Regions from separate parts of the Burkholderia contaminans genome, predicted to be linked through region 1. Evidence: riboswitches for the same ligand, from Rfam matches in the RefSeq annotation. Region 1 holds a riboswitch; each other region holds the start of a gene.
The links. Region 1 has a riboswitch for cobalamin ahead of LXE91_RS13810 (HoxN/HupN/NixA family nickel/cobalt transporter). Riboswitches for the same ligand answer to the same signal wherever they lie in the genome.

Region 1 (9,807 bases):
CGATCGGCTTCCGTGCAGTCGAAGTACATCAAGGACGTCGGACGCCTGTCGGGCCCCGATCTGCTCTGCACGACGATGCTGGGCGTGCTGCCCAGGCCCTTTGCGCCGAAGCGGCAGCCATTCCGGCTGACCGACGCGATGTCGGCCTTCTGGACTGTGCCGTTGTTGTCGAGCCCCGACACGCTGGGGCTGGTGGTCGCCGGGGGGAGGGCGAACCTGCTGATGGATCTGGACGCCTTCAGGGTGCCGCCGCCTCCGGGCCTGCACTACGTGATCGAACTCAAGGACCACCCGGCCGCGCTCGTCATCGGACTCGACAAGCGCGGCGTCCCGGCGTACGTCGATGCCGGCCAGGTGCCGGGGTTTCGGGACGGCAAACCATTCTGCTCGGCGCGGGTGCCGCTGTGCACCGTCGTCGTCGTGACGCCGCAGGCGCTCGCGAACGCGCGTCGGCGCGCCGGCTGGCTGCTGGGGATCGCCGCCGGCGCGGCGGGCTGCTGTCTGGGGCTCGGCGCGTGGGTGCTGCACCGGCGCTGGGCCGCGCTCCCGGCGCAGATACGTCGAGCGCTGGCAAACGGGCAATTCGTCCTGCGCTATCAGCCGATCGTTGCGCTGGGCGCGTCATCGCGAATCGTCTCCGCCGAAGCGCTGATCCGCTGGACCGGCGGGCCGGCCGCCCCGACGTGTTCATTGCCGAGGCCGAACGCGCGGGCATGATCGTCGACGTCACGGCGTTCGTCGTACGCACGGTCCTGCGGGAGATGCGCGTGCTGTTCGACAGCAGGCCGGACTTTTGCGTCACCATCAACGCCAGCGCGCCCGAATTGCGGGACGGCAGCCTGATGGCGACGCTGAACGGCTGCTGGCCGGCCGGATTGCCGCGCCGGCATGTCGGCGTCGAACTGACCGAACGGTCGACCGTGGAGCTGCCGGAAATCGTGCCGGCACTGCGGCAATTGCGCGAGCTCGGGCATCCCGTCTACATCGACGATTTTGGCACCGGCTACTCCAGCCTGAGCCTGCTGCAGCATCTTCCGATCGACTACATCAAGGTCGACCGTTCGCTGCTGCCGGTCGCGCCGCAGCATGACGGCACTTCGTTCATTCCGGAGATCCTGGCGATCGCCCGCCGGCTCGGGGCCGGCCTGGTCTTCGAGGGCGTCGAGACCCGTGAGCAGGCGGACATGCTCGACATCCCCGGGCAGTCGATCCGTGCACAGGGCTGGTATTTCGGGCGTCCCGATACCGTCGAAGCGCTGCGCCACGCGATCGCGGCGCAGTCGCCGGGAACCGGCTGAGCCGCTGGACCGAAAAGCCGGCCGCGACGCGCGCTCGCGTGGGCTCGCGGGCCGTCGTCTTGACGCTCTCGGCCCACCCGCCTACACTCGCACGCGTTTTGGTGCTCGCGCGTGCCGCTCCGGCGCGCGCAGTTAAACGGGAAACAGGGAGCCTGCCTGCACCGCAGTCGAGCCAACCTGTGCTGCCCCCGCAACGGTAAGCGAACGCGTCGTGCCCGCCACGACGCAGCGCCGCTTCGCCGCATGCCTGCCGCATGCGGACGACCGCCACTGGATGCCGTGCATCCGGGAAGGCGAAGCGGCGTGTTCGTCAGCCCGGATACCGGCCAGGACGTTGGATCCAGCGCCGCGGGGAGGCGGCGCATCGTCCACGGCCGCAGTACGCCCAGACGTCCGAGTGTTTCCCGCTTCCTCCGCCGAACCGTCCGCTGCATGCACGCGCCGGCGTGGCGTGCGGCGGGCGGCACGGGCAGGGCACGCGGCAGCCGTGTTGGCATTCACCCTGTCGACCGTTCGCAAGGGAGCATCATGCTCGACTCGTTCCTCCGCCTGTTCAACGACAGCCCGTCCGGGCTGCGCGGAAAAATCGCCGCGATCTACTCGCTGCTCGTCGCGTTCAACGTCGCCGCGTGGATCTGGGCCTTCGTCGCGTTCCGCGACCAGCCCGTGCTGCTGGGCACCGCGCTGCTCGCGTACGTGTTCGGGCTGCGCCACGCGGTCGATGCCGACCATATCGCCGCGATCGACAACGTCACGCGCAAGCTGATGCAGGGAGGCCGCAGCCCGCTCGGCGCGGGCCTGTTCTTCTCGCTCGGCCACTCGACCGTGGTGATCGTGATGTCGGCGGCGGTCGCGCTGACCGCGGCGTCGCTCGCGCGCTTCGAGAGCGTGAAGACCTGGGGCGGCGTGATCAGCACGAGCGTGTCGGCATTCTTCCTGCTCGTGCTCGCGGCCGCGAACCTGCTGATCCTGATCTCCGTGTACCGCACGTTTCGCGCGGCCCGTCGCGGCGAGGCGATCGTCGATGCCGATCTCGACATGCTGATGAACCAGCGCGGCGTGCTCGCGCGCCTGTTCCGGCCGCTGTTCCGCCTCGTGTCGCGCAGCTGGCACCTGTATCCGGTCGGCTTCCTGTTCGGCCTCGGCTTCGATACCGCGACCGAGATCGCGCTGTTCGGCATTTCCGCGACGCAGGTTCAGGGCGGCATGTCGTTCTGGTCGGTGATGGTGCTGCCGGCGCTGTTCACCGCGGGCATGACGCTCGTCGACACGACCGACGGCATCCTGATGATGGGCGCGTACCGCTGGGCATACGTGCGGCCGATCCGCAAGATCTACTACAACATGACGATCACGTTCGTGTCGGTGCTGGTCGCCGCGCTGATCGGCGGCATCGAGGTGCTCGCGCTGCTCGCCGACAAACTCTCGCTGCAGGGCCCCGTCTGGGCATTCTCGACGCTGGTCGCCTCGCATTTCGGGATGCTCGGCTACGTCGTGATCGGCCTGTTCCTCGCGTGCTGGATCGTATCGGCCGCGATCTACCGCCTCAAACGATACGACGAGATCGACGTGACGCTCTCGGCCTGACTCCCTCATTCGACACAGGACCTACCATGACCCTACGCAAGCTTCCCGTCACGATCGTCACGGGCTTTCTCGGCAGCGGCAAGACCACGCTGATGCGTCACATCCTGCAGCATGCCGAAGGCCGCCGCATCGCGGTGATCGTCAACGAATTCGGCGAGCTCGGCATCGACGGCGAAATCCTCAAGGGCTGCGGCATCGGCTGCGACGATGCCGACGGCGCGCAGGGCGAAGCGGCGGGCCAGCTCTACGAACTCGCGAACGGCTGCCTGTGCTGCACCGTGCAGGAAGAGTTCTATCCGGTGATGGAAGCGCTCGTCGAGCGCCGCGCGGACATCGACCACGTGCTGATCGAGACGTCCGGCCTCGCGCTGCCGAAGCCGCTCGTGCAGGCGTTCAACTGGCCGACGATCCGCAACAGCTTCACGGTCGACGCGGTCGTAACCGTGGTCGACGGGCCGGCCGCCGCCAGCGGCCAGTTCGCGGAAAACCCGCAGGCCGTCGACGCGCAGCGCCGCGCCGATCCGAACCTCGACCACGAATCGCCGCTGCACGAGCTGTTCGCCGACCAGCTGTCGTCCGCCGATCTCGTGATCGTGAACAAGGCCGATCTCGTCGGCGACGCGGAATTCGCGCAGATCGAAACCGCGATCCGCGACGAGATCCCGCCGCAGGTGAAGATCGTGCGCGCGACGCGCGGCGAGCTCGACCTCGCGATGCTGCTCGGCCTCGAATCGGCATCGGAAGAAACGATCCACCTGCGTCACGACCATCACGGCTCGGCCGACGACGGCGATCACGATCACCATCACGACGATTTCGACTCGGTGGTCGTGTCGGGCGATGCGGGTACGCGCGAAGCGACGATCGCCGCGCTGCAGCGCGTCGTCGAGGCGCACACGATCTACCGCGCGAAAGGCTTCGCCGCGCTGCCCGGCGCGCCGATGCGGCTCGTGATCCAGGGCGTCGGCCGCCGCTTCGACAGCTATTTCGACCGTCGCTGGCAGGACGGCGAAACGCGTGCGAGCCGCTTCGTGCTGATCGGCGAGGATCTCGACGCGGCCGCGCTGCAACGCGCGTTCGACGCCGCATGCGCGGCCGAGCCGCAACAGGCGTAACGCACGATGCATCTGCTGCGCACCACGCCGGGCGGCTTCGTCGACGATACGCAGGGCGTCGTCCGGATCGACCAGCAACCGGCCGACATCGTGATCCTCAGTTCGGCCGACACGACGCTGTCGCTCCTCGCGAGCGTCGTGCCGCGCCTGCCGGCCGGGTTCCCGAGCGTGCGGCTCGCGAACGTCACGTTCCTGCGGCAGCCGGCGTCGGTCGATTTCTACGTCGACGACGTGCTGCAGCATGCGAAGTCGGTCGTGATCGATCATCTCGGCGGCGAGGCGTACTGGCCGTACGGGATCGAGCAGGCCGTGTCGCTCGCGTCGAAGCGCGGGCAGCAGCTCGCGATGTTCTCGGGCGACCTGCAGGAAGACCCGAACCTCGTCGCGAAAAGCACCGTCGCGCCCGACCTGTGCCGGCTGTGGTGGCGCTACCTGCGTGAGGGTGGCGTGCACAACGCCGAGGCGCTGTTGCGCAGCATCGCCTTCCACACGCTCGGGTTCGGCGACGAACCCGAACCGCCGCGCCCGCTGCCGGCCGCCGCGCTGTATCACCCGGCGCGCGACCGCGCGAGCGTCGACGACTGGCGGCCGCGCTGGACGCCCGGCGCGCCCGTCGTCGCTATCCTGTTCTATCGCGCGCACTGGCAGGCGGCAAACACGGCCGTGTTCGATGCACTGGCCGACGCGCTCGTCGACGAAGGGCTGAATCCGCTGCCGATCGCGGTCACGTCGTTGAAGGACGCGGTCAGCCGCGAAGTCATCACGCAGCTCTGCGACACGCACGACGTCGCGCTCGTGCTGAACACGACCGCGTTCGCGGCGGGCGCAATCGACAGCCCCGAGCACGACGTGCTCGCCGGCGACGCGCCGGTATTGCAGGTGATCCTGTCCGGCGGCAATCGCGACGCGTGGGTGGCCGACAACCAGGGCCTGCATGCGCGCGACATCGCGATGCATATCGCGCTGCCCGAGGTCGACGGGCGCATCGTCACGCGCGCGGTGAGCTTCAAGGGGCTCGCGTACCGCTGCCCGCACACCGAGGTCGACGTCGTGCGCTACCAGCCGGACGCCGAGCGGATCGCGTTCGTCGCGGCGCTTGCGCGCGGCTGGTGCCGGCTGCGCACGCTCGACCACGCCGACAAGCGCGTCGCGCTGATTCTCGCGAACTATCCGCAAAGCGAAGGGCGCATCGGCAACGGCGTTGGGCTCGACACGCCGGCGTCCGCGCTGCGCGTGCTCGCGGCGCTGCGCGACGCGGGCTACACGGTGGCCGACCTGCCGCCCGACGGCGGCGCGCTGATCGCGCGGCTCACCGAAGGCGTGACCAACGACGCGGCCGTGCATGCGTTGCGCCCCGCATTCCAGAGCTTCCCGCTGGCCGACTACGTCGCGCGTTTCGCGCGGCTGCCGGCGGCCGTGCGCGATGCGCTGAACGAACGCTGGGGTCCGCCCGAAGCCGACCCGACGCTGCGGCAAGGGCGCTTCACGATCGCCGGCTGGCGCGCGGGCAACGTGTTCGTCGGCATCCAGCCGTCGCGCTCGCGCGGCGAGAACGACTACGCGAGCTATCACGACGCGGATCTCGTGCCGCCGCATGCGTATCTCGCGTTCTATTTCTGGCTGCGCGATGCGTATCGCATCGACGCGGTCATCCACCTCGGCAAGCACGGCAACCTCGAATGGCTGCCGGGCAAGAGCGTCGCGCTGTCCGACGCGTGCTGGCCCGACCTCACGCTCGGGCCGCTGCCGCACCTGTATCCGTTCATCGTCAACGATCCGGGCGAGGGCAGCCAGGCGAAGCGCCGCGCGCAGGCCGTGATCGTCGATCACCTGATGCCGCCGCTCACCCGCGCGGAAAACTACGGTCCGTTGCAGGATCTCGAACGGCAGGTCGACGAATACTACGAAGCGCTGATGGTCGATGCGCGGCGCGCGAAGCTGCTGCGCAAGACGATCCTCGCGACGATCGCCGAGCATCGGCTGCACGACGAACTGAGCGTGTCGCCGCCGCGCGACGCGGGCGACGAGGATGCGCTGCTCACCCGCGTCGACGCGTGGCTGTGCGAACTGAAGGAAGCGCAGATCCGCGACGGGCTGCACGTGTTCGGCGAATCGCCGGCCGAGCGCCAGCGTCGCGACACGCTGCTCGCGCTCGCGCGTTTTCCGGTCGGCGACGGCAAGGGGGCGCGCGCCGGGCTGATCGGCGCGCTCGCACGCGATCTCGCGCTCGGCGATGACTTCGATCCGCTCGCGGCCGACTGGGCCGCGCCGTGGGTCGGCCCGCGTCCGGCGGTCCTGCAGGCGCTCGACGCATCGCCGTGGCGCCATGCGGGCGATACACGCGAGCGGCTCGAACGGCTCGCGCAGCAATGGCTCGACGGGCTGTGCGCAGCCGACGGCCGCGACACGTGCACCGGCACGCCGCCGCCCGGCGACTGGCCGCATACGCTCGCCGTCATCGAACGCGTCCGCGCGACGCTGTTGCCCGCGCTCGATGCGTGCGGCGGCGAGGAAATGCGCCAGCTGCTGCGCGGGCTCGACGGCCGCTTCGTGCCGCCGGGGCCGAGCGGCTCGCCGTCGCGCGGCCGCCCCGACGTACTGCCGACCGGCCGCAATTTCTACTCGGTCGACACGCGTGCGGTGCCGACGCAGGCCGCGTGGTCGCTCGGCCTGAAATCCGCGCAGCAGCTGATCGAGCGCCATCTGCAGGATCACGGCGACTATCCGCGCGCGATCGGCCTGTCGGTCTGGGGCACGGCCACGATGCGCACCGGCGGCGACGACATCGCGCAGGCGTTCGCGCTGCTCGGCGTGCGGCCGAAATGGGCGCACGGCAGCCACCGCGTGACCGACTTCGAGATCCTGCCGATCGAGATCTTCGACCGGCCGCGCATCGACGTGACGCTGCGCGTGTCGGGCTTCTTCCGCGACGCGTTCCCGAACCTGATGCACCTGTTCGACGCGGCCGTGCAGGCGGTGGCCGCGCTCGACGAGCCCGAGGCGCTGAACCCGATCCGCGCGCGCATCGAGCGCGAACGCGAGAAATGGGTGGCGCAGGGCGTGGCGCCGGACGAAGCGCGGCGCCGCGCCGGCTGGCGCGTGTTCGGCGCGCGGCCGGGCAGCTACGGCGCGGGCCTGCAGGACCTGATCGACCAGCGCCGCTGGCAGACCGACGCCGATCTCGCCGATGCCTACCGCCAGTGGGGCGGCCATGCGTACGCGCAGAACAGCGCGGGCGACGCCGGGGCCGACGTGTTCGGCGAGCGGCTCGCGACGATCGACGTCGTCGTGCAGAACCAGGACAGCCGCGAGCACGACATCCTCGATTCGAACGACTACTACCAGTTCCAGGGCGGGATGACGGCGGCCGTGCGGCACCTGTCCGGGCAGCAGCCGAGCATCTACCACGGCGACCACGCGAACCCGGCCGCGCCGAAGATGCGCACGCTGCGCGAGGAAATCGCGCGCGTGATCCGCTCGCGCGTCGTCAACCCGAAATGGCTCGACGGCGTGAAGCGACATGGTTACAAGGGCGCGGCCGAGCTGGCCGCGACCGTCGACTACCTGTACGGCTATGACGCGACCGCGCGCGTGCTGTCCGACCACCAGTACGCGCTCGTCGCCGACGCGTACCTGTTCGACGACGCCACCCGCGCGTTCCTCGAGCGGCACAATCCGAAGGCGCTGCACGGCATCTGCGAACGCTTCGTCGAGGCGATGCAGCGCGGCTTGTGGCAGCAGCCGGGCAACTATCGCGAACGGATCGAAGCGGTCTGGCTCGCGAGCGAACAACTCCAGGAAGGAGGACGGCGATGACCGATCCGACGACGCACCGCGCCCGCGCGGTCTTTCCGTTTGCGGCGCTGGTCGCACAGGACGCGTTGCAGCAGGCGCTGCTGCTCGCCGCGATCGACCCGTCGCTCGGCGGCGTGCTCGTGAGCGGGCCGCGCGGCACCGCGAAATCGACTGCGGCGCGCGGCCTCGCGGAGCTGTTGCCCGAAGGGCAGTTCGTCACGCTGCCGCTGTCGGCGAGCGACGAGCAGGTGACGGGGACGCTCGATCTCGCGCATGCACTCGCCGAAAACGGCGTGCGCTTCCGGCCGGGCCTGCTCGCGCGGGCGCATCTCGGCGTGCTGTATGTCGACGAAGTGAACCTGCTCGCCGACGGGCTCGTCGATACACTGCTCGACGTCGCCGCGAGCGGCGTGAACATCGTCGAGCGCGATGGCGTGTCGCACGCGCACGATGCGCGCTTCGTGCTCATCGGCACGATGAATCCGGAGGAGGGCGAGCTGCGTCCGCAACTGCTCGACCGCTTCGGGTTGATGGTCGAGCTGGAGAACTGCTTCGACGCCGCGCAGCGCGAGCGGATCGTGAAGGCGCGGCTCGCGTTCGATCTCGATCCGGATGCGTTCCGCGCACGTCATGCATCCGCGCAGCGCGAACTCGGCAGCCGCATTCAGGCGGCGCGCGCCCGGCTGGCGGCGCTCGATTTCGACGATGCGGTCCATGCGCGCGTCAGCGCGCTGTGCATCGCCGCGGCGGTCGACGGGCTGCGTGCCGATCTCGTGATGCTGCGCGCGGCGCGCACGCTCGCCGCGCTGGAGCAGGCCGACGCTGTGACGGTGTCGCATGTCGAGCGGGTGGCCGACGCGGTGCTGCGGCACCGGCGCCACGCGGGCGCGCCGCCCTCGTCAGGCGCGCCGCAACGCGACGACGAACGCAACGATCGCTCTGCGCCCGATGTGCCCGATGTGCACGATCGCCCCGACGATTCGTCTGATATGGCGAAGAACGATGCCACCGCATCGCAGGGCGACTGGGGCTACCTGCCACCCGAGCCGGCCGGGCTGCGCGAAGTAAAGGGCGTGGTGCCGCTGCCGCTAAAAAAACGCTGAGCCATCGAGCCGGCGCCGCCGCGAACCCCGTTCGCGGTCCTCGATGGCAATCAGGCGCAGCCGCGCGCGTGCCTGGCACGGTGCGCGCCGGCACGGCCGTGGCATGGCCCGCGACGCTCGCCGCGAAACGCGGCAGCGCGCTGCATCGCGACCATCTGCGCTTCCGGAAACACGCCGGCACGCCGCACGCACTGCAATGCTTCGTGCTCGACTGTTCGGCGTCGATGCTGTCGCACGCGCGGCTCGCGTTGGCGAAGGGGCTGATCGTCGCGTATTTCGACCAGGCCGCGCGCGACCGTGTCGAAACCGCGCTGATCTGCTTCGGCGGCCATGGCGCCGTGCGGCGCTTCGGCCCGGCCGTGCCGCGCTGGTGGAATGCGCGCTGGCTCGAACCGGTCGAAGGCGGCGGCGGTACGCCGCTCGCGGACGGCATCGCGGCCGCCGCGCAATTGCTCGCGCGCGCGGCGCGGCGTGAGCCGGCCACACAGCGCTGGCTGTGGGTGCTGTCCGACGGACGCACGCGCGAGATGCCCGCGAAACCCGCGGCGGCCGATCACGTCGTGTTCGTCGACTTCGACGATGCGGCCGTGCGGATCGGGCAGGGCGCGCGGCTGGCCGACGCGTGGGGCGCGCAGTGGGTGACGGCCGACGCGCTGTGCACGGGCCGCGCCGGCTGATGGCCGGCCGGCGGTGCGCTATGATCGCCGCTTCTGCTTCAACCCATTGGAAAACCCCGCCATGCAAGTACTCGTCGATGCCGACGCGTGTCCCGCCGTCATCAAGGACATGCTGTTTCGCGCCGCGCGTCGTGCCGAAATCCGCGTGACGCTGGTCGCGAACCAGTTTCTGCGCACGCCGCCATCGCCATTCATCAAGGCGGTGCAGGTGCCGGCCGGCTTCGACGTGGCC
Region 2 (9,807 bases), on a different replicon from region 1:
GCACGTGCCATGGCGAATACTATTCGAATTAGCGAAAAGGCTAATTGTATTAGGTTTTGGGTTGACGTCAATTTCCCGAATTCGGCCGCCGCCATGTTGGCAACGATCACCCCAGCTCGAACGACGTCACCCCGAACACGCGATCGATCGCTATCTCCGGCGCTTCTTTCGTGTACATCCGTGCGGTTTCGAACACGCTCGTCATGCCGTGCCGTTCGGCCAGCGCGACGGCCGCAGGGTTCGTTTCCGGCACGTCGAGCACGATGATTTCGCCGGGCATGCGCGCTGCCAGCGCGCGAAACAGCCCGGTGGCGACGCCCGCATCGTCGGCGAAAAGCGGGCCGATCTTGCAGCCGGTCCTGCAACGGCGCACGACACCGTAGCCGGCGACACGGCCGCCGCTGATCGCCGCGAGCGCAACGGCATCCGGCTGCGCGATCCAGGCGGAGACGAAACGCTCGCGCGCCGCGGGAAAGCACGCGCGATCGTAGGCCAGCAACTGCTCGGACGGCACGTCGGCCGCCGCTACCACGTGCGCGCACCCGATGCCGTCCACGCGTCCCTCATAGCGGATGTTGCGGTAAGCAAGCTCGAATCCGGACTTCCTGTAGTTCGCCTGCTGGGCGACGACGCCATCGAGCCCGATGTTACGGTCTCCGAGGTAACGCATGCCGTGCTGCCAGGTTCGGATACCGAAGCCTTTGCCGCGAAACCCGGGTTTTACGATGTAGAGGCCGATGAAGCCGAAGCGCTCGTCATAGGCGACAGCAGAAAGGCACGCGACCGGCTCGCCGCGCCAGACGCCGATAAAGAACCCGGCCGGGTCAGCTGCCCTGAAACAGGAAGGATCGTGCAGGCCGGGGTTCCAGCCTTCCGCCGCGGCCCATTCGATCGACATGGCGACCTCGTCGGCCGACATGGTGCGCACGATGAAGTCTCCGCCTTGGTCCATGGTTCACCTCCAGTCGCTGCGTTCACTGATTGCGCGTTGCGGTACCGGCTGCGGCGCCGAAGCAGCCATGACGGGCGATATGCGCCGTTTGGCCCCATTCTCGTCAGCGAAAAATCTATGGATGGATGGTTTCGCCGCGATTCAGCATGTCGATGAATTCCCGGATTTTGCGCGCCCGTGTTTCCGGCTTTTTGGCATGCTGTATCCGAAACAGGATCGCATATCGGTTACGGCTGTTCAGTGTTGCGAAAAACGTGCGGGCTTCCGGATTGGCGTCCAGGGCCGCCTGCAGGTCGTCGGGCACGATCGAGTTGCTGGCCGACGTATAGGCAGCCTGCCAGCGGCCGTCCTTTCTGGCTTTCTCGATTTCGCGCAAGCCGGGCGGGCGCATCCTGCCGGCGGCGATCAGCGCTTCAGCCCGGTCCGTGTTGAGTTTGGACCAGATGCTTTTTGCGGAGCGCGGGGTGAAGCGTTGCAACCAGTATTGCTCGCTCTCAGCCCGTTTTTGACCATCGATCCAGCCATGGCAGAGGGCGCTTTCCAACGCCTGTTCGTAGGTGATGGTTCGCTGCGCGGTGCCTTTTTTCGCCAGACGCAGCCATGTTCCGTCCGACGTGCTGCCGTTTTGCTCCAACCAGTTTTCCCATTCGATCTGGCTGGTCAATGTCAGCGCGCATTCGGTCATGTCACTGTCCTGAATGGTGGAGTCCATGTGCGGGGAAGGCGTCCGCAGTCTAACAGCGTTGACACGGACAGCAACGTGCGCAGTGCGACGAAAGACCGACGGCTCGGTAGTCGTCGGTCCATCGCCCGGTTTTGGGGTGGCATCACCCGTTTCACGAACCCGGCGGCGCAGGCATCGGATGCACCATGTCAAACGAGAGGCCTTGCCACCTGTCCGGCCAACGCCTCCCCATTCCCGTCAGAACGTATAACTCACCTTCCCGAACGCCGTCCGCCCGAGCGTGTTGTACCCATACGCGGTCATGTACTGCCGATCGAACAGATTCGACACCGTCGCCGACACCGTCAGGTGCGAATTGATCCGGTACGACGCGCGCAGGCCCACCGTCAGGTACGAAGGCAGATAGGTCGAATTCGCCGGATCGTCGAACGTCGTGCCGCCATAAAGCAGCGACGCCCCCGTGCTCAACGCATGCAGGTGCAGTTCGTCCCACGTGTGATCGATGTTGAGGCTGACCGTCTGGCGCGGCCGGCGGTTGAGCCACGAGTCGTTGGTTTCGTCCTGCGGATTCAGGATCCCGACTGCCAGGCTTACCGGCGTCGAGCGGCCGATCGTCCCCTTGTACGACAGGTCGATCCCGCGAATATGCGCGCGGCCGATGTTCATCGGCGAGAACGTCGCCGGGTTGTACGCGATCAGGTTGGTGACGCGCGTATCGTAGATCGCGGCCGTGAACGTGCCATACGACGTGTTCGCATCGATCGCTGCCTCGACCGACGTGTTGCGTTCCGGGCTGAGGTTCGGATTGCCGTAGCCGGGGTAGTACAGGTCGTTGAACGACGGCAGCTTGAACGCATTGCCGTACGACGCGCGCGCCGTGTATACCGGCGTGATCGCCCACGCGAGCGCCGCGTTACCCGTATTCACCGACTGCCCGGCGATGATTTCATGACGCCCCGCGAGGAACATCGTCACGCTGCCGAGCGTCGCCGACTGGTGCAGCGAGAACGCGGAATCGTTGCGCGTCGGCACGCCGTTCGGAATGTCGACAGGCAGGAATGCCTGCTCGCGCGTGAAGTCGTATGCGAGCTTGGTTTCGCCCGACAGCGGCAGCCCGAACAGATGGAATCCGCGCTCCTGGTGCGTCAACGACGTCGACGTGCTGATGCGCTGCGAGTTGATCTGGTCGGTCGGGATGGCCGGATCGCTCGCGTAGATGAACCCGCGATCGTTCGCATAACCGAACGACTGGTCGAACTGCGTGTCCGGCGTGATGTCGAGGTGGAACGCGATACCGGTCGTCAGTTGATGATCGAGCTGGCGGTTCGCGTAGCCGCTGTTGTCGTAGGACAGATCGGACCGGTGATACAGCGCGAACGTCGAGATCGACCAGTTGTCGCGTGCGTAGCCGACGCGCGCATCGAGATCCTGCGCATGGTACGGGTTGCGGCCCGCCTCGTGCCCGTATGCGAAGGGGCGCGTCGCGTCGATGCCGGCCGTGTTGTACGAGTGCAGGCCCAGCGAGTAGGTGAGCCCGCCGAGTGCGGCGAGCGGCCCGGTCGACGGCACCGTGCCCGACGTGCGCAGTTGCGTGTCGAACGCCTTGTTCGACCCGCCGCCGAACGACACGGTGGTCTGGTTCGGCTGGTTGGCCGCGCGGCGCGTGAAGAGCTGCACGACGCCGCCCATCGCATTGGCGCCGAACGACGCGGCGGCCGGCCCCGAGATCACTTCCACACGTTCGAACGCTTCGGTCGGCAGGTCGGCCCACGGCGCGATGCCGGTGGTCGGCGAGCCGATGCGGATGCCGTCGATGAACACGGCGACCTGGCTGGCCGACGAGCCGCGGATGCTGACCGACGCGGACGAACCGGGGCCGCCGTTCTGCGAGACGGTCACGCCGGGCAGCGTCGCGAGCGCCTGCGTGATGCTCGGGTCGCTCGGCGACAGCCGGTCGAGATCGGTGCGCGTGAGCACCTGGGTCGTCGCATAGCGCTGGTCGAACGACTCGGGCAGCCGGCGTGTGTCGGTGACGTTGATCGTCGGCAGGTCGGCGGCGTCGGCGGCCGGGGCCGGTTGCGCAACCGTGGTGTCGCCGGCGGCGTGGGCGAGCGGCGAGAGAAGCGCGGTCGCGGCGGACGTGGCAAGGAGGTGTCGAATCTTCATGAGGCTGTCGTTGTGGTCGGGCTGCGCATGCGTCGATCGTGAGCGCGCGGCGGCAGCACCGGTTTTGTTATCCGTGATCGGGCTATCGCGCGGCCGGGTCGAGCGGGCCGCGGTCGCGGGCGTCGGCGCGGCACATGCCGGCGGACGCGATCGATAGGGAGCGGCGCGCGCGAGCTGGCGGGCCGTGCATGCCGGCGGTGTGCCGGCGCGACGCTTCCGGTGAGGAAGCAGGTGCGGTAACAGTGGACATCGGGCGGATCCTGAGGTCGGGCCGTCCATGCAACGGGCGACCGCCAATGGCGGTGCCTGGCGCGCCGGGACACCCCGCCCGGTGCGGCTGCTTGGACCTCGGGTCGATGGCAGGTCTCCTGGCTCGCGGGTCCTGATTCGTGCCGGCCTTCCCGGTTTCCCAGTGGCATGCAGTGGCACGGATTCGCCGCTCACAGTTGCGGGGGCAGCCGCAGATTCGAGGCGCGGCCTCTCCTGCGTTCCCTTTTGATCCCATCCCTGGGAACCATCAGCGCGCAAGGGTAATGGCGTGCGCTCCGGCGCGTCAATTGTCGGGCAGCCCGCGGATGCGAAAAAACGTCATCGATGCGCAAAAACTTTCGAAATCCTGTCTTTCATGCGTCGATGGCGCGTTTCATGTCTGACGAAATGGCGTGGTTTGCTGCCATGCAATCGCGCCGGAACCGGGTCGGGGCGACACCTGTCCACCTGACGAACGCGCGGCGGAAGGCTTCCTCGCCGCCGAACCCGAGATGCGCGGCGATCCGCGCGACCGGCCAGTCCGACTCGCGCAGGCAGCGTTGCGCAGCCTCGGCGAGACACTGCTCCCGCAGCACGTGATAACCGCTGTCTTCGGCCGCCAGCCGCCGCCGCAACGTCGCCTCGCTCACGCCGAGCCACCCGGCCAGCTCGGCGAGTGCCGGCAACGCCTGCTCGTGCGCGAGCGCCGCATCGAGAAAGCCGCGCACCTGCTGCGCCCACGACACGACGGCCGGCGCCGCATCGATCAGGCGAAACGGAAAATCGACGAGAAACGCGTCGAGCTCGGCCGGCTGCCGGATCACGCGGCACTCGAGCCGCCCCGCATCGAATGCGAAGCCGTAGCTCTTGCGGCCCACCTCGACCGGCGCGTTGAACAGCCCCAGCAAAGGCATCGCGTCGTCGCGGCGCGGATGGCCGAGCCACACGTCGGTCGGCCGCAGCGGCTGCCCGATCAGCCAGCCGAACAGCTGCAGATAGCAGAACAGCCCTGTCAGGTCGACGAGGCACGCGGCCGGGCTGCGTGTGCGGCGCAGCGAATCCATCCGGAACGTCGCGCGCCCGTCACGCACGGCGAGCGACAGCGCGCCGGCGCGCGGCGTCAGCATCTCGCCGAATTCGCGCGCGCAGCGGATCGCGTCGTCGAGCGTCGCGCAGCTCAGCAGGCAGCGGCACATCAGGTCGACTTCGCGCTTGCGCATCGGCGGGTGGCCGTCGCCACGCGCGACCTGCGCCTCGAGGCGTTCGATCGCGTCGCGGTACAGCGCGACGAAATCGCCGGGCGTCGCTGCCGGTTGCGGCGGCTGCGCGTCGCGGTCGGCCGGCGGCGCGCCGCTGCGCGTGAGTTCGCTCAGCAGGCGTGCACCGAGGCCCGGCAAGATGCGGCCGCGGGCCGGCATGGCGCGCTGTTTCATGAGTCTCCCGATCTGAGCGTTGTGACAGGGGTCGGTGAGCGCGGTGGTAGGGGTCCGACAACCGTCGCCACGCAAGAATGCTATCCACGCCGACCGCCTTCGGCCTCACCGAAACGGCGTAGGCACGCTGCGCATCCTGTAACGAACGACCCCGGACGACACGCGAATGATCCAGATCGTAGACGAAATCACGCTCGCGCCCGAGCGTATTCCCGATGTGCTTGCACTGCTGCGCGACCGCTACCTGCCGGGCCACGCGGCGCGCGGGCTGACGGCAACCGGCCGCTGGGTGTCGCCGCCCGTCGCGGTGCCGGGGCAGTGGAGCACGCTGTGGCTGACCTGGCACGTGGCCGACGCGCCGGCCTACTACCGGATGCGCGCGCTGACGGATGCCGACGTGGTCGGTTTCTGGATGGCCGTCGACGCGCTGTGCGACGTGCGCCGCCGCCATGTGATGACGGACGCCGATGCGCCGCTTCCCGCGCTGACGGAGGTCGATCATGCGGCATGACACGGCACAGGTATTCGTGTCGGCGGATTGCGATGCGGGCGCGATCGAGCATGCATTGCACGCAGCCGCGCACGCGCGGGCCGGCACGAAACGCGTGGCATTGGCACGCAATCTGGACGGCAGCTGGGGCGCGGGAGACTACACGCTCGACGTATTGCGCGACGAGTCGGCGGCCGACGGTACGGTGGATTTCGGCGCATTGGCTCGATTGCCGGGCATCGAGCGCATCGACGGCGCTCGATGCCGCGCGATCGGCGGCGGCCTGCGCGAACCGGCGCTGCGCGAGGGCGTGTGGCGCACGCTGATGCTGCGCACGCCGCCGCAGGCCGGCACAGTGCGGATCGCCGCGCTCGAACGCGAACTGCTGCAGATGCCCGCGTTCATGCCCGGCATCCGCAACTGGCGCCTGAGCCGGATCGAGCCCCCCGGCGCATGGACGCACGTGTGGCAGCAGGAATTCGCGCACGTCGGCGATCTGCTCGGCGAATACCTGATGCATCCGTATCACTGGGGCTGGGTCGACCGCCGGTTCGACGCCGAAAGCCCCGACTGGACGGTCGATGCGATCTCGCATGCGTTCTGTCCGCTCGCGTCGAGCCTGCTGGCGGATACGGCGGCCTGACGCGCAGCCCACATCAAGCTGACGTCAAACCAACCCTGGAGACACGAAGATGCGAGCCCTGTTGATCGACCGCGTCGGTCATTCCGACACCTTGCGAATGGCCGACGTGCCGGCCCCGACGCCGGGCCCCGGCGACGTGCTGATCCGCGTGGCCTGCGCGGGCATCAATCCCGCCGACTGGAAATGCCGCGAGGGCTACCTCGGCGCATTCATGCAGTACACGTTTCCGTTCGTGCTCGGTTTCGACGCGGCGGGTGTGGTGGAAGCGGTCGGCGAGGGCGTCGACGGATTCGAACCCGGCATGCGCGTGTTCGCGCAGACCGACGTCGGCGCGGGGCGCTGGGGCGCGTATGCGGAATACGTCGCCGTGCGTCACGACTCGGTCGTGCGCGTGCCCGACGCGGTGAGCCTGGCGGAAGCCGCGACGGTGCCGACGCCCGCGCTCGCCGCATGGGCCGGCCTGTTCGACGACGGCGGGCTGCAGGCGGGCCAGACCGTGCTGGTACACGGCGGCGCAGGTGCGGTCGGCACGTTCGCGATCCAGCTGGCGGTGCAGGCCGGCGCGCGCGTCGCGGCGACGTGTTCGGCGCGCAACCGCGAGACGGTCGAAGCGCTGGGCGCGGCGGCGAGCATCGACTATCGCGCGCAGGACATCGCCGAGGCGCTGCGCGCCCGGCGCCCGGCGGTGTCGACGTCGTGCTCGACGCGGTCGGCGGCGGCACGCTGGCCAATGCACTCGACCTGCTGGCGCCGGGCGGCACGCTGGTGAACATCATGACGCTCGCGGCCGGCGATGCGGAGCGGCTCGCCGCGACGGCGGCCATTGCCGCACGGCGCGGCCTGCGCACCGCGATGACCTACAGCCGGACGCCGAGCGGCGGCACGCTCGGCCGGATCGCGGCGCAACTGGAGAAGCGCGTGCTGCGCGTGCCGCGTTTCGATCGGTTTCCGCTCGAACAGGCGGCCCGCGCACTCGATCTCGTTCAAACGGGCGAGGCGAAAACGAAGCTGGTGCTTCATGTTGCGGATATCGCCCGCTGAGCGGCCCGCACGCACATCACAGGAGACAACGATGACCGATTCCCGAACCAGCGTACTGGCCGGCAAGTGCGCGCTCGTGACGGGCGCAAGCCGCGGCATCGGCCGTGCGATCGCGCAGCGCCTCGCGTCCGAAGGCGCGACCGTCGTCGTGACGGCGCGCAGCCTCATGCAATCGGCGACGACCGCCGGCACGCTCGCCGAAACAGTTGCGCTGATCGAGCAGGCCGGCGGCCGCGCGATCGCGCTTGCGGCCGACCTGTCGAACGCAGCCGAGCGCGATGCGCTCGTCGGGCGCGCGGCGCAAGCCGCCGGCGGCCTCGACATTCTCGTCAACAACGCGGGCGTGGCCGACTACGCGTGCGTCGACGCGATGCCGATGACGATGTTCGACACGACGATCGAACACTATCTGCGCATTCCGTTCGCGCTGGCGCAGGCCGCGATCCCGCTGATGCGCGCCCGTGGCGCAGGCTGGATCGTCAACGTCGGCTCGGTGACGGCGCTGCCGCCGCTGCGGCCGTTCGACGATTTCTCGCGTGCGGGCGGCGCGACCGTCTATGCGGCGGTGAAAGCGGCGCTGTCGCGCTTCACGCAGGGGCTCGCGGCCGAACTCGAAGCCGACGGCATCGCGGTGAATCTCGTCGCGCCGAGCACGGCGATCCGCACGCCGGGCGCCGCGCGCTACATCCCTGAAGGCTATCCGACCGAGGACGTCGCGTATCTCGCCGAAACCGCGCTCGCGCTGTGCCGCCTGCCGGCGCGCGAACGCACGGGCCTCGTCACGCACAGCCTGCATTTCCCGCTCGCGCAGCAACTCGCGGTGCGCTCGCTCGACGGCCGCACGGTGCTGCCGCCGCCGGTGGTTCCCGCGTATGCGCATCCCCACATCGACCCGACAGGACTTTGATTGACATGACGAATTCGATTCGCTTCGACGGCGGCACCGCCGTGATCACCGGCGCGGCCAGCGGCATCGGCAGCGGGCTCGCACGCCACGCCGCCGGGCTCGGCATGCGCGTCGTGCTGGCCGATCTCGACCCGGCGAAGCTCGACGCATTCGCCGCGACGCTCGACACCGAGGTTCTGTGCGTGCCGACCGACGTCAGCCGGCCGGAAGCCGTCGACGCGTTGGCGAAGGCCGCCTGGCAGCGCTTCGGCGGCGTCGACCTGCTGTTCAACAACGCCGGTGTGATGGCGACCGGCTTCAGCTGGGAAATCACGCCGGAACGCTTCGAGCGCAGCTTCGCGATCAACGTGCACGGCGTGTTGAACGGCATCCGCAGCTTCGTGCCGCGGATGCTCGAGCGCAACGTGCCGGCGCGCGTCGTGAACACCGCGTCGGTCGGCGGGTTCCTGCCGAGCCCGCTGATGTCGCCTTATTCGGCGACGAAATTCGCGGTGGTCGCGCTGACGGAATCGCTGTATGGAGAACTGAAGATGCTGGGCGCACCGGTCGGCGTGTCGTTGCTCGCGCCGGGCCCGGTGCAGTCGGGCATCTTCAACGACCCGTTCGGCGCGGTGCACGACCGGCCCGAAGTACGCGGCTTCGTCGACACGATGCGCTCGATGCTGAACGCGCACGGGCTCACGCCCGACGCGTTCGCCGCGCGGGTGTTCGACGGTATCCGGGCAGGGCGCTACTGGCTGATTCCGCAACCGGAGACGATCGACGGCGCGCTGCAGCGGCGCACAGACGACATCCTCGCTGCACGCGATCCGTCGCTGCCGTCGTTCTGACGGCCGGGCGCGGCAGCCACGCCCGGCGCGTGCCGTCACATGCGCATGCCGGAATGCGAGCGGCCGCTCGGGTCGCCGCCGCGATCGGGCGGCGTATTGTTCTGATCGATCTTCGCGAGCACGAAGCCGGCGTGCGGCAACGTGCCGGGCGAGCGGTGCGTCGCTTGCGCAACGGCGTCGTGCGGCGACGCGGCGGGGAAACCGGATGACGTCACGCCCGGTTGAGCGAACGCCGAAAGGGAAGCAGCCGTCAGGGCGGCGGCGACGATCGCGTGCGATTTCATGGTGGCTCCTTCACGACTGGCTGCGGGACAACGTAATCAGTCTAGGGCGCGAAACTTAACGCGACGTGAAGGAGTGATGCGGCGCGGATGACGGAATGTTCATGCGCGCCGCGACGGTCATGCCGGC
Region 3 (9,807 bases), 1.1 Mb from region 1:
CGCCCGCGCGCTGACCGCGCGCATCGTGTCGCGCGACACGAGCGACGCGGACGAAGGCGCGCTGTCGCGCGCGGCCGTCGAATCCGCGCTCGAGAACGGCAACGACGCGATCTTCGGTGCGCTGTTCTGGTTCGTCGTCGCGGGCGGTCCCGGCGCGCTGCTGTTCCGGCTCGCGAATACGCTCGACGCGATGTGGGGCTACCGCACGCCGCGCTTCCTGACCTTCGGCTGGGCCGCCGCGCGCCTCGACGACGCGTTGAACTGGATTCCCGCGCGCCTCACGGCCGCGAGCTACGCGCTGCTCGGCGACACGGCCGCCGCATGGCGCTGCTGGCGCACGCAGGCGCGCCACTGGGACAGCCCGAACGCAGGCCCGGTGATGGCTGCCGGTGCCGGCAGCCTGAACGTGCAGCTCGGCGGCCCGGCCGTCTATCACGGCGAGATCGAGGATCGTCCCGCGCTCGGCACCGGCGCCGCGGCAACCGCCGTCCACATCGTCGCCGCACTGTCGCTCGTCACGCGCACGCTTGCCCTGTGGCTCGCGCTGCTGGTCGCGAGCGGCGCACTCGCCATGGCCACCCATCATGTCTGACACCCGCATCGCACACGGCGGCAACCTGCATGAAGCCGCGCGCCGCCACGGCATTCCGTACGACGCATGGCTCGACCTGTCGACCGGCATCAATCCGGTCGGCTATCCGGTCCCGCCCGTCCCGGCCGACGCATGGCGCCGGCTGCCCGACGACGGCGACGGCCTCGCGGCCTGCGCCGCGCAGTACTACCACGCGCCCGATCCTGCACACGTGCTGCCGGTCGCCGGTAGCCAGGCAGCCATCCGCGCATTGCCCGCGTTGCTGCCGGCCGGCGACGCCGGCGTCGCGGCGCTCGCGTACGGCGAATACGCGCCCGCCTTTGCGCGCCACGGCCATCGCGTCGTCGCGCTCGACATCAATGCGGATACGCTGCCTGCGACGTTGCGTCACGTCATCGTCGGGAATCCGAATAATCCGACCGCCGAATTCGTGCCGGCCGAGCGCCTGCTCGCTTGGCACGCGCAACTGGCGGCGCGCGGCGGCACGCTGATCGTCGACGAGGCATTCGCCGATACGGGCGCGACACGGTCGCTTGCGCCGCACGTCGATCGCCCCGGACTCGTCGTGCTGCGTTCGGTCGGCAAGTTCTTCGGGCTCGCCGGCATCCGCGCAGGCTTCGTGCTCGCATGTCCTGACCAGATCGTTGCGCTGCGCGACATGCTCGGCGCGTGGACGGTCGGCGGCCCCGCCCGCCACGCGGTCGCCGCGGCGTTCGCCGATCGCGCATGGCAGGCCGCCGCCCGCGAACGGCTCGCGGCCGACGGCGAGCGGCTGGCCGCCTTGCTGCGCGCGCACGGCTTCGCGGTTCGCGCGACGCCGCTCTTCAGCTGGACCGATGACCCGCGCGCCGCGGCACTGCATGCGGCACTCGCGGCATGCGGGGTCTGGACGCGGCACTTCCCGATACCGTCGAGCGTACGCATCGGCCTGCCGGGGAGCGAAGTGGAATGGCAGCGCCTCGGCGACGCGCTCGCGCGCTGCGTGCCGACGCTGCAACGGCAACCCGCATGAATCCACGCATGCTTCGCCGGCTCGCGCCAATCGCGCAACTCGTCGCGCTCGCCTACGCACCACTCGTCCACGCCGATGTCTCGACGCGCGACGACGCCGGCAACGCAGTCACGCTGCCGGCGCCCGCGCAGCGCGTGATCAGCCTCGCGCCGCACGCGACCGAACTCGTCTACGCGGCCGGCGGCGGCGCAAAGCTCGTCGGCACCGTCACGTACAGCGACTATCCGCCCGCCGCGCAAGCGATACCGCGCGTCGGCGACAACAAGGCGCTCGATCTCGAGCGGATCGCCGCGCTGAAGCCCGACCTGATCGTCGTCTGGCGGCACGGCAACGCCGAGCGGCAGACCGACGCGCTGCACGCGCTGCACATCCCGCTGTTCTTCAGCGAACCGAAGCATCTCGACGACGTCGCGTCGTCGCTGCGCCGGCTCGGCACGCTGCTCGGCACGCAACCGGCTGCCGATGCGGCCGCAGCCGCCTATACGCGCGACATCGCGGCGCTGCGCACGCGTTACTCAGCACGAACGCCCGTCACGATGTTCTTCCAGGTCTGGGATCGGCCGCTGATGACGCTCAATGGTGCGCACCTGATCAACGACGTGATCGAGCTGTGCGGCGGCCGCAACGTGTTCGCGTCGCTCAAGCCGCTCGTGCCGACCGTCACCGACGAGGCCGTGCTCGCGGCCAATCCGGAGGCGATCGTGACGACCAGTGCCGGTACGACGCGCTCCGACGAACCGCTGCCGAGCCTCGCGCGCTGGCGCGCGTGGCCCGCACTGACGGCCGTGGCACGCAACAATCTGTTCGCGATCGACGGCGATCTGCTGACACGGCCGTCGCCGCGGATCGCGCATGGTGCGGCTGCGCTGTGCGAGGATCTCGACGCCGCGCGTGCGCGGCGGCCACGCTGATTTCCGGCGACTTGCGCGTTCATCGCGTGCCGGATGCCTGAGACGAATCGACCGCGCGCTGCATCGTTCGCACGCAGTGGCCAACGCGCCTATTCGTCCCAGTGCATCGCTTCCCACGTTCGCGTGGCAGCATCCGCGCGCAGCCAGACGACACCCCCTGTCGGTACGGGGCGCGACAGCAACGTATCGAGCGGCACGCGCAATACATGCGATGCAAACGCACGGATCACGCCTGCATGCGTGACGACCCACTGCGGCCGGTCGAACTGCGCCACCGCGTCGACCCGACCCACGACCCGCGCGGCAAACCGCGCAACGCTTTCGCCGCCATGCGCACACGCATGCATCAGATCGGCCGCCCACGCATCGAGCGCCGCGCGATCGATATCGTCCCAGCGCCGCATTTCCCACGCGCCGAAATCCATTTCCTGCCAGTCCGCGTCGCGCCGCAGCGGCACGTCGCATGCCCGCGCGAGCCGTTCGGCAACCGACGCGCAGCGCGTCAGCGGGCTCGTCCAGACCTGTTCGGGAAGCGGCGCACGGAGTGCCGACAGATGCGCGCGCACGGCCTGCGCGCCGGCATCGGCAGATGCAGCGAGCGGCACGTCGCTGCGTCCGTAGCAGATGCCCGGCTCGATACCGACGGCCGGATGACGGATCAGGACGACGTCCATCCGAGCACCACGAGATAGATCGCCAGTTCGCACAGTTGCTGTGTGAAGCCGAGACAGTCGCCCGTATAGCCGCCGATCCGCTTCACGAAGTAGCGGGCGGCCCACGCGCGCACGAGCACGAGCGCAACGCATGCGGCGGCGCCCATGCGCCAGTCGGGCCAGAACAGCCAGGGCAATCCGAACAGCGCCGCGACGCACGCCGCGCGTGCGCCCATTCGTTGCGCGACCGGCTTCGCCTTGCCCTCCGGCCGCACGTAGTCGAGCGTCATCAGCAGGCTCACAGCCACCGCCCGGCTCGCGGCGTGCGCGGCGATCATCGTCCACGCGGCACGCAACGGCAGCATGGACGCGAGCGCCTGCCATTTCACGCCGAGCGAGATCACGAGCGCGACCGCACCGAACGTGCCGATCCGCGAGTCGTGCATGATGCGCAGCACGTCGTCGCGCGTATAGCCGCCGCCGAACGCGTCGCAGCTGTCAGCCAGGCCGTCCTCGTGAAAGGCGCCCGTGGCGAGCAGCGTCGCGGCCATCGACAACCCGACCGCGATCGACGGCGGCAGCACGCGCAGCGCAGCGAGATAGACGAGCGCGCCCCACGCGCCGACGCATGCGCCGACGAGCGGGAAATAGCGGGCGGCCTGGTCGAGATCGCCGGCCGCGTAGCCGATCGAGCGCGGCACGGGCACACGCGTGAAATAGCCGAGCGCGACGAAGAAGTAGCGCAGTTCGGCCTGCACGCCGCGCGCGCGATCAGGCGTCACGATTGTCGACGCCGGCGGATTCGAAGCTCGCCATCTCCGTGAGGAATGCGGCGGCCGCACGCACGAGCGGCAGCGCGAGCGCGGCGCCCGTGCCTTCGCCGAGCCGCAGGTCGAGCGCGAGCAGCGGCTTCGCGCCGAAATGCTCGAGCATGCGCCGGTGCCCGGCCTCGTGCGACGCATGCGAGAACACGCAGTAGTCGCGCACGCCGGGCGCGATGCGCTCGGCAACCAGCAGCGCGGCCGTCGCGATGAAGCCGTCGACGAGGATCGTCATCCGCTCGCTCGCGGCCGCGAGATATGCGCCCGTCATCATCGCGATCTCGAAGCCGCCGAACGTTGCGAGCACGTCGAGCGGCGCAATCGCGTGCGAGTGCTTGACGAGCGCGCGTCCGAGCACCGCGCGCTTGTGCGCGAGGCCCTGGTCGTCGAGGCCCGTGCCGCGCCCGACGCACGCGTCGATCGGCACGCTGAGCAGGCGGCTCATCAGGCACGCAGCCGACGACGTATTCGCGATTCCCATCTCGCCGAAACCGATCACGTTCGTGCCGAGCGACGCATGCAGGCGCACGCGTGCCGCGCCGGCCGCGAGCGCCGTCATCGCCTCGTCGCGCGTCATCGCCGGCTCCGCCGCGAAGTTGCGCGTGCCGCGCGCGACCGGCAGCGACACCAGCCGGTCGGACAGCGGCAGCGGCGACGCAACACCCGCATCGACGATCTCGAGCGTACTCTGCGCGACACCGGAGAATGCGTTGATCGCCGCGCCGCCCGCGAGGAAGTTCGCGACCATCTGTGCGGTCACCGCTTGCGGATAAGGACTCACGCCCTCGGCGGCGATCCCGTGATCGCCGGCAAACACGATCATCACGGGACGCTGCACGACCGGCCGCTCGGTATGCTGGATCAGGCCGATCTGCAACGCGATCGCCTCGAGCTGGCCGAGGCTGCCGGGCGGTTTGGTCTTGTGGTCGATCACGTGCTGCAGGCGCTTGCGCAGCACCTCGTCGAGCGGCGCGATCGGCGGCGGGAAGTGGGTCGGGGTCGTCATCAGGAAGCCGTGTCGTTGGCGCGGCATGCGCCGCGCATCGAAAAAGGAAAGATCATTGTCGCTCGGGCCACGCCGGCAGCAGCGCATCGCGGCCGTTCTCGCGGATCAGCACGAGCGGATAGCCGAACGCGTCGCTCGCGCGCTCGGGCGTCAGCACGTCGTGCACGGGGCCGGCCCACGCATGGCCGCGACCGTCGAGCAGCAGTGCGTGCGTCGCGAAACGCCGTGCGAGATTCAGATCATGGCACGAGAACAGCACCGTGCGCGGGCCTGCGTCGAGCCAGGCGGCCAGCGCGGTCAGGCAATCGATCTGATGATGCAGGTCGAGATGCGCGAGCGGCTCGTCGAGCAGCATCAGCGGCGCATCCTGGCACAGCGTCGCGGCGAGCGCGACGCGTTGCCGCTCGCCGCCCGACAGCGACAGCACGTCGCGCGACGCCAGCGCAGCGAGGTCGAACGTTGCCAGCGCGTCATGCGCGGCCGCGCGATCGCCGTCACGCTCCCAGCCCCAACCACCGAGATACGGAAAACGGTTGAGCAGCACCGTGTCGAACACGGTCGCGCTGAATGCGTCGTGCAGTTGCTGCGGCATCAGCGCGCGGCGCTGCGCGAGCTGCTCGGGTGGCCATGCGGCAAGCCGCCGGCCATCGATCTCGACGTGTCCGCCGGCCGGCGGCTGCAGCCCTGCGAGTGTCGCGAGCAGCGTCGTCTTGCCCGCGCCGTTCGGCCCGACGACGCACCAGATCTCGGCGGGACGAAACACCTGGGTGAAGCCGTCGAGCAGCGTACGCGCGCCGGCCTTCAGCGTCAGGCCGACGGCCGCGCAGCTCATGTCGCCGGCCGTGGCGTGCAGTGCGGCCCTCGTCATCGCATCGACCTCCTCAACAACATCCACAGGAACACCGGCACGCCGATCAACGCGGTCATCACGCCGACCGGCAATTGCGCGGGCGCGATCACGGTGCGTGCGAGCAGGTCGGCCGCCATCACGCCGCCGCCGCCCGCGAGCATCGCGGCGGGCAACAGCATTCGCTGGTCGTTGCCGAAGGCGAGCCGCAGCGCATGCGGCACGACGAGACCGACGAAGCCGATCGTGCCGGCCGTCGTCACCGCGGCTGCAGCGGCCAGCGACGCGACGAGATAGATCCGCACGCGCACGCGCGCAACGGGCACGCCGAGCGCGAGCGCGGTCGCGTCGCCGCGCAGCAGCACGTTCAGTTGCGGCGCGGCCGGCAGCGCGACGCAGCCGGCCAGCAGCAGCGCCCCCACGCGAACCACGGCGCGGTCACGCCGTTGAGGTCGCCGGTCAGCCAGAAGATGATCCCGCGCAGGCGTGCGTCGGGCGCGAGCGACAGCAGCAGCGTGACGAGTGCGCCCCACCCGGCCGCGATCACGACGCCCGTGAGCAGCAACCGCGGCGACGCATCGCGCGATTCGGCGCGCCCCAGCTCGCGGCGCGCGAGACCGAGCACGAGCGCGACCGACACGAGCGAGCCGGCGAACGCCGACGCATCGACGAGCCACCACGCGCCGCCCGCGATCATCGCGACGAGCGCGAAGCCGGCCGCGCCACCCGACACGCCGAGCACGTACGGCTCCGCGAGCGGATTGCGCAACAGTACCTGCAGCAGTGCGCCGGCCAGCGCGAGCAGCGCGCCGCATGCGAAGCCGGCAAGTGCGCGCGGCAGGCGCAGCGTGCGGACGATATCGGCGAACAGCGCGTCGCCGCCATGCGGCACGAGCGACGCGAGCGCCTGCCATGGCGACATCGGCACGCTGCCGATCGACAGCGACGCGACGAACAGCAGCGCAACCATGGCGGCCAGCCCGGCCCAGATCGCGGCAGCGCGTGCGGCGCTCATGCCGCGCACGGCGCCGCACACGACGTGCGGCGTACCCGCTTGCGGGTGCCGGCCGGTCGTGACCTGAACGCCGCGCGGACGATTGGGGTCAGCATCGAAGAAGATTCCATGAAGCATGGCGCGCCCCGCCTCCCCGCGGGCCGCGCGTCACGAAGCCCGTGCGGGCTCCCCGTCTCGGCCGGTATCCGGGCTGGCGGCGGTCCGGCTCGCCTTCCCGCGCGATGACGCGCAGTGGCCCGCGCCCGCATGCAGGACTTGCACACGAAACGCGCCCGAGCCGGCCTGCGTCACGAGACGCGGCCGCTTACCGTTGCGGGGGCAGCGCAGGTTGGCGAGCGTCTGGCGCCCGCGCCCTGCTTCCCGTTTAACCGCGCGTTCCACGCGCGAGCACCGAGGCGGCGCCAGTTTAGGAGCGGGTCGCGCGAGCGTCAAGGAAGCGTCCGGACACGCACGGGACCCGCCGATTCGCGGCAAGAAGCAGGGGTGTTACGACTGGAAACGTTACAGATGTCGGATTGCGCGTTATTCCGCGCTAAAATGCTGGGTCTTTAGAGGACGCAGCAAATGCTCAACGAACTCGAAACCCTATCTCAAAATATTGGCCGTCTGATTTCGCTGAACAAGCGCTATCACTCGGAACGGCTCGCGCTCGAGGAGCAGGTCGCGCAATTGCGCGCGGATGCGGACACTGTCCGCGCGGAACTCGCGCAACTGCGCGATGAACGCAATGCACTTGCGGCCGAGCGTGACACGCTGTCGGCAAAGATCGACGACGCCCAGGTGAAACTGAACGCGATTCTCGAAAAGCTGCCGCGCTCGAAAAGTGCGGAGCAAGCCGACAACCAGCTCGACCTGCTGGATGCGCAGGCGCGTACGGATGGCGATGACGCGGCCAGCCACGGAGAACATGCATGAGCACCAAGCAGATCGAAGTCTCGATTCTCGGTCAGGCCTATCGGCTCGCCTGTTCGGCCGAGACCGAAGCGGCGCTGCTCGAAGCGGTCGCGCGCGTCGACGCCGAAATGTCGAAAATCCGCTCGAACAGCTCGGTACGCGGCACCGATCGCATCGCAGTGATGGCCGCGCTGTCGCTCGCGTCCGAATTGCTGCGGCTGCAAACGAGCGTGCGCCACGGTGAAGCATTTCCGGCGGAAGAAATCCGTCGTACAATGCACCAGATGAACGAACAACTCGGCGCGGTGCTCGCACAGCACGAGACGCAGTAACGTTTGATCGATGCGTCGATTCCCCTTGATCTCGGCGATCAACGGTGGTCAAATTGGCGCAACGAAACACAGTTCAGTCAGCTTCCCTGCCTGGTTCGCCAAGGTCATATATTCCTTGAACCAATGCCATGTGCACGGTTGCGGAAATTTGTAGCACGGGCGCGCGCGTCACTCTGTCTGATGTACCCGAAGTGCTGCTAACTGCGACCAATTCTGAACCTCAGGTTCAGGATGCCGGCCTAGCGGCCAAGGCGGGGGCCTATCCAACGGCATCGGGCGAAGCCCGGTGCCGTTTTCTTTTGTAGCAGCCTCTTTCTGCGTCGATCACGATCCATGCAATACTGGCTGATGAAGTCCGAACCGGACGAAGCAAGCATCGACGATCTCGCCAACGCACCGCAGCGCTCGCTGCCGTGGACCGGCGTGCGCAACTATCAGGCGCGCAATTTCATGCGCGACACGATGAAGATCGGCGACGGCGTGCTGTTCTATCACTCGAGTTGCCCCGAGCCGGGCATCGCGGGCCTCGCCGAAGTGTCGTCGACGCCCTACCCCGACCCCACGCAGTTCGACCCGAAAAGCCCCTATTACGATCCGAAGTCGACTCAGGAAGCACCACGGTGGCTGCTCGTCGACGTTCGCTACGTGAAAAAAACGGCGCTCGTGCCGCTTGCGGCGCTCGTGCCGCTTGCGGCGCTGCGCGAACACGACGAACTCGCCGACATGCGCGTGCTCGCGCGCGGCAACCGGCTGTCGATCACGCCGGTCACGCGCGCCGAATGGCGCTTCATCACCGAAAAGCTGATGAAGTAGGCGCACGCCAAAGGTCAAATCTGGTCAGTACGCACCGCCGCAACGGAACTCGCGGCACTTTCGCGCGGCCTAAGCAACCGCTGTCGGCCGATCAGGCCGGCTGTCGTTTTTTTCGTCGCGCGGTACGCCCGCGTCGTGCACGCGCGATCCGCGTGCACGCCCTCGCACAAGGAGTCCAACAATGACCAAGAAATCCGCACTCGCGCTGTCGCTCGCCCTTGCCGCCGCCGTTCCCGTCGCGCTGACGCTCGCCTCGCCCGCCGCGCACGCGCAAACCGCGAACCCGCACTTTCCGGAGCCGGCAGGCGTGCTGTCGCTGTCGTCGCAAGCCAGCGCCGACGTGCCGCAGGACATCATCCACATCACGCTGTTCTACGAGCAGCAGGCCAAGGATCCGGGCAGCCTCACCGCGCAATTGAACCAGCGCGCCGACGCCGCGCTGTCGCAGGCAAAGGGCGTATCGGGCGTCACCGCCCACACGGGCGCATTCTCCGTGTACCCGAGCACCGATCGCGACGGCAAGATCTCCGCATGGCGTGGCCGCACCGAGGTCGCGCTGGAATCGCGCGATTTCGCTGCCGCGTCGAAGCTTGCCGGCCAGTTGTCGAACCTGATGCAGGTCGCGAACGTCGAGTTCTCGCTGTCGCCCGAAGCGCAGCGCGCGGCCGAGCAGAAGCTGACGACGGAAGCGATCAAGTCGTTCCGTGCCCGCGCCGATGAAGCCGCAAAGGCATTCGGTTACAGCAGCTACACGATCCGCGACGTGAACGTGGGCGGCGGCCGCAACGTGCAGCCGTACCCGCGCATGATGGCGATGGCCGCGGCGCCGATGGACAGCGCAAAGATGAGCGCGCCGATCGCGGTCGAGGGCGGCAAGGCCACCGTGTCGGTCACCGTCAACGGCTCCGTGC

Region 2: it holds a riboswitch for cobalamin, as region 1 does, so the genes downstream of both, LXE91_RS18645 (TonB-dependent receptor domain-containing protein) here and LXE91_RS13810 (HoxN/HupN/NixA family nickel/cobalt transporter) in region 1, are expected to answer to the same signal.
Region 3: it holds a riboswitch for cobalamin, as region 1 does, so the genes downstream of both, LXE91_RS01125 (FecCD family ABC transporter permease) here and LXE91_RS13810 (HoxN/HupN/NixA family nickel/cobalt transporter) in region 1, are expected to answer to the same signal.

What each region holds. Positions count from the first base shown of each region.
Region 1 covers NZ_CP090640.1:2,969,944-2,979,750, forward strand. The annotation lists gene LXE91_RS13800 (CSS-motif domain-containing protein) at 1-717, shown strand, start outside; gene LXE91_RS13805 (EAL domain-containing protein) at 714-1,298, shown strand; cobalamin riboswitch at 1,381-1,643, shown strand; gene LXE91_RS13810 (HoxN/HupN/NixA family nickel/cobalt transporter) at 1,827-2,885, shown strand; gene cobW (cobalamin biosynthesis protein CobW) at 2,912-4,000, shown strand; gene cobN (cobaltochelatase subunit CobN) at 4,007-7,816, shown strand; gene LXE91_RS13825 (magnesium chelatase ATPase subunit I) at 7,813-8,898, shown strand; gene LXE91_RS13830 (vWA domain-containing protein) at 8,967-9,575, shown strand; gene LXE91_RS13835 (YaiI/YqxD family protein) at 9,637-9,807, shown strand, end outside.
Region 2 covers NZ_CP090641.1:186,876-196,682, reverse strand. The annotation lists gene LXE91_RS18660 (TetR/AcrR family transcriptional regulator) at 1-110, opposite strand, end outside; gene LXE91_RS18655 (GNAT family N-acetyltransferase) at 107-952, opposite strand; gene LXE91_RS18650 (YdeI/OmpD-associated family protein) at 1,068-1,637, opposite strand; gene LXE91_RS18645 (TonB-dependent receptor domain-containing protein) at 1,875-3,803, opposite strand; cobalamin riboswitch at 4,145-4,337, opposite strand; gene LXE91_RS18640 (helix-turn-helix domain-containing protein) at 4,427-5,485, opposite strand; gene LXE91_RS18635 (hypothetical protein) at 5,652-5,996, shown strand; gene LXE91_RS18630 (Dabb family protein) at 5,986-6,618, shown strand; partial or broken gene LXE91_RS18625 (NADP-dependent oxidoreductase) at 6,668-7,659, shown strand; gene LXE91_RS18620 (SDR family NAD(P)-dependent oxidoreductase) at 7,691-8,566, shown strand; gene LXE91_RS18615 (SDR family NAD(P)-dependent oxidoreductase) at 8,572-9,396, shown strand; gene LXE91_RS18610 (hypothetical protein) at 9,432-9,680, opposite strand; gene LXE91_RS18605 (threo-3-hydroxy-L-aspartate ammonia-lyase) at 9,798-9,807, opposite strand, start outside.
Region 3 covers NZ_CP090640.1:230,170-239,976, forward strand. The annotation lists gene cbiB (adenosylcobinamide-phosphate synthase CbiB) at 1-592, shown strand, start outside; gene cobD (threonine-phosphate decarboxylase CobD) at 585-1,604, shown strand; gene LXE91_RS01100 (cobalamin-binding protein) at 1,601-2,515, shown strand; gene cobC (alpha-ribazole phosphatase) at 2,605-3,189, opposite strand; gene LXE91_RS01110 (adenosylcobinamide-GDP ribazoletransferase) at 3,174-3,950, opposite strand; gene cobT (nicotinate-nucleotide--dimethylbenzimidazole phosphoribosyltransferase) at 3,940-4,995, opposite strand; gene LXE91_RS01120 (ABC transporter ATP-binding protein) at 5,048-5,863, opposite strand; partial or broken gene LXE91_RS01125 (FecCD family ABC transporter permease) at 5,860-6,857, opposite strand; cobalamin riboswitch at 7,017-7,267, opposite strand; gene LXE91_RS01130 (hypothetical protein) at 7,422-7,772, shown strand; gene LXE91_RS01135 (cell division protein ZapA) at 7,769-8,083, shown strand; RNA gene ssrS (6S RNA) at 8,164-8,345, shown strand; gene LXE91_RS01145 (EVE domain-containing protein) at 8,417-8,896, shown strand; gene LXE91_RS01150 (SIMPL domain-containing protein) at 9,078-9,807, shown strand, end outside.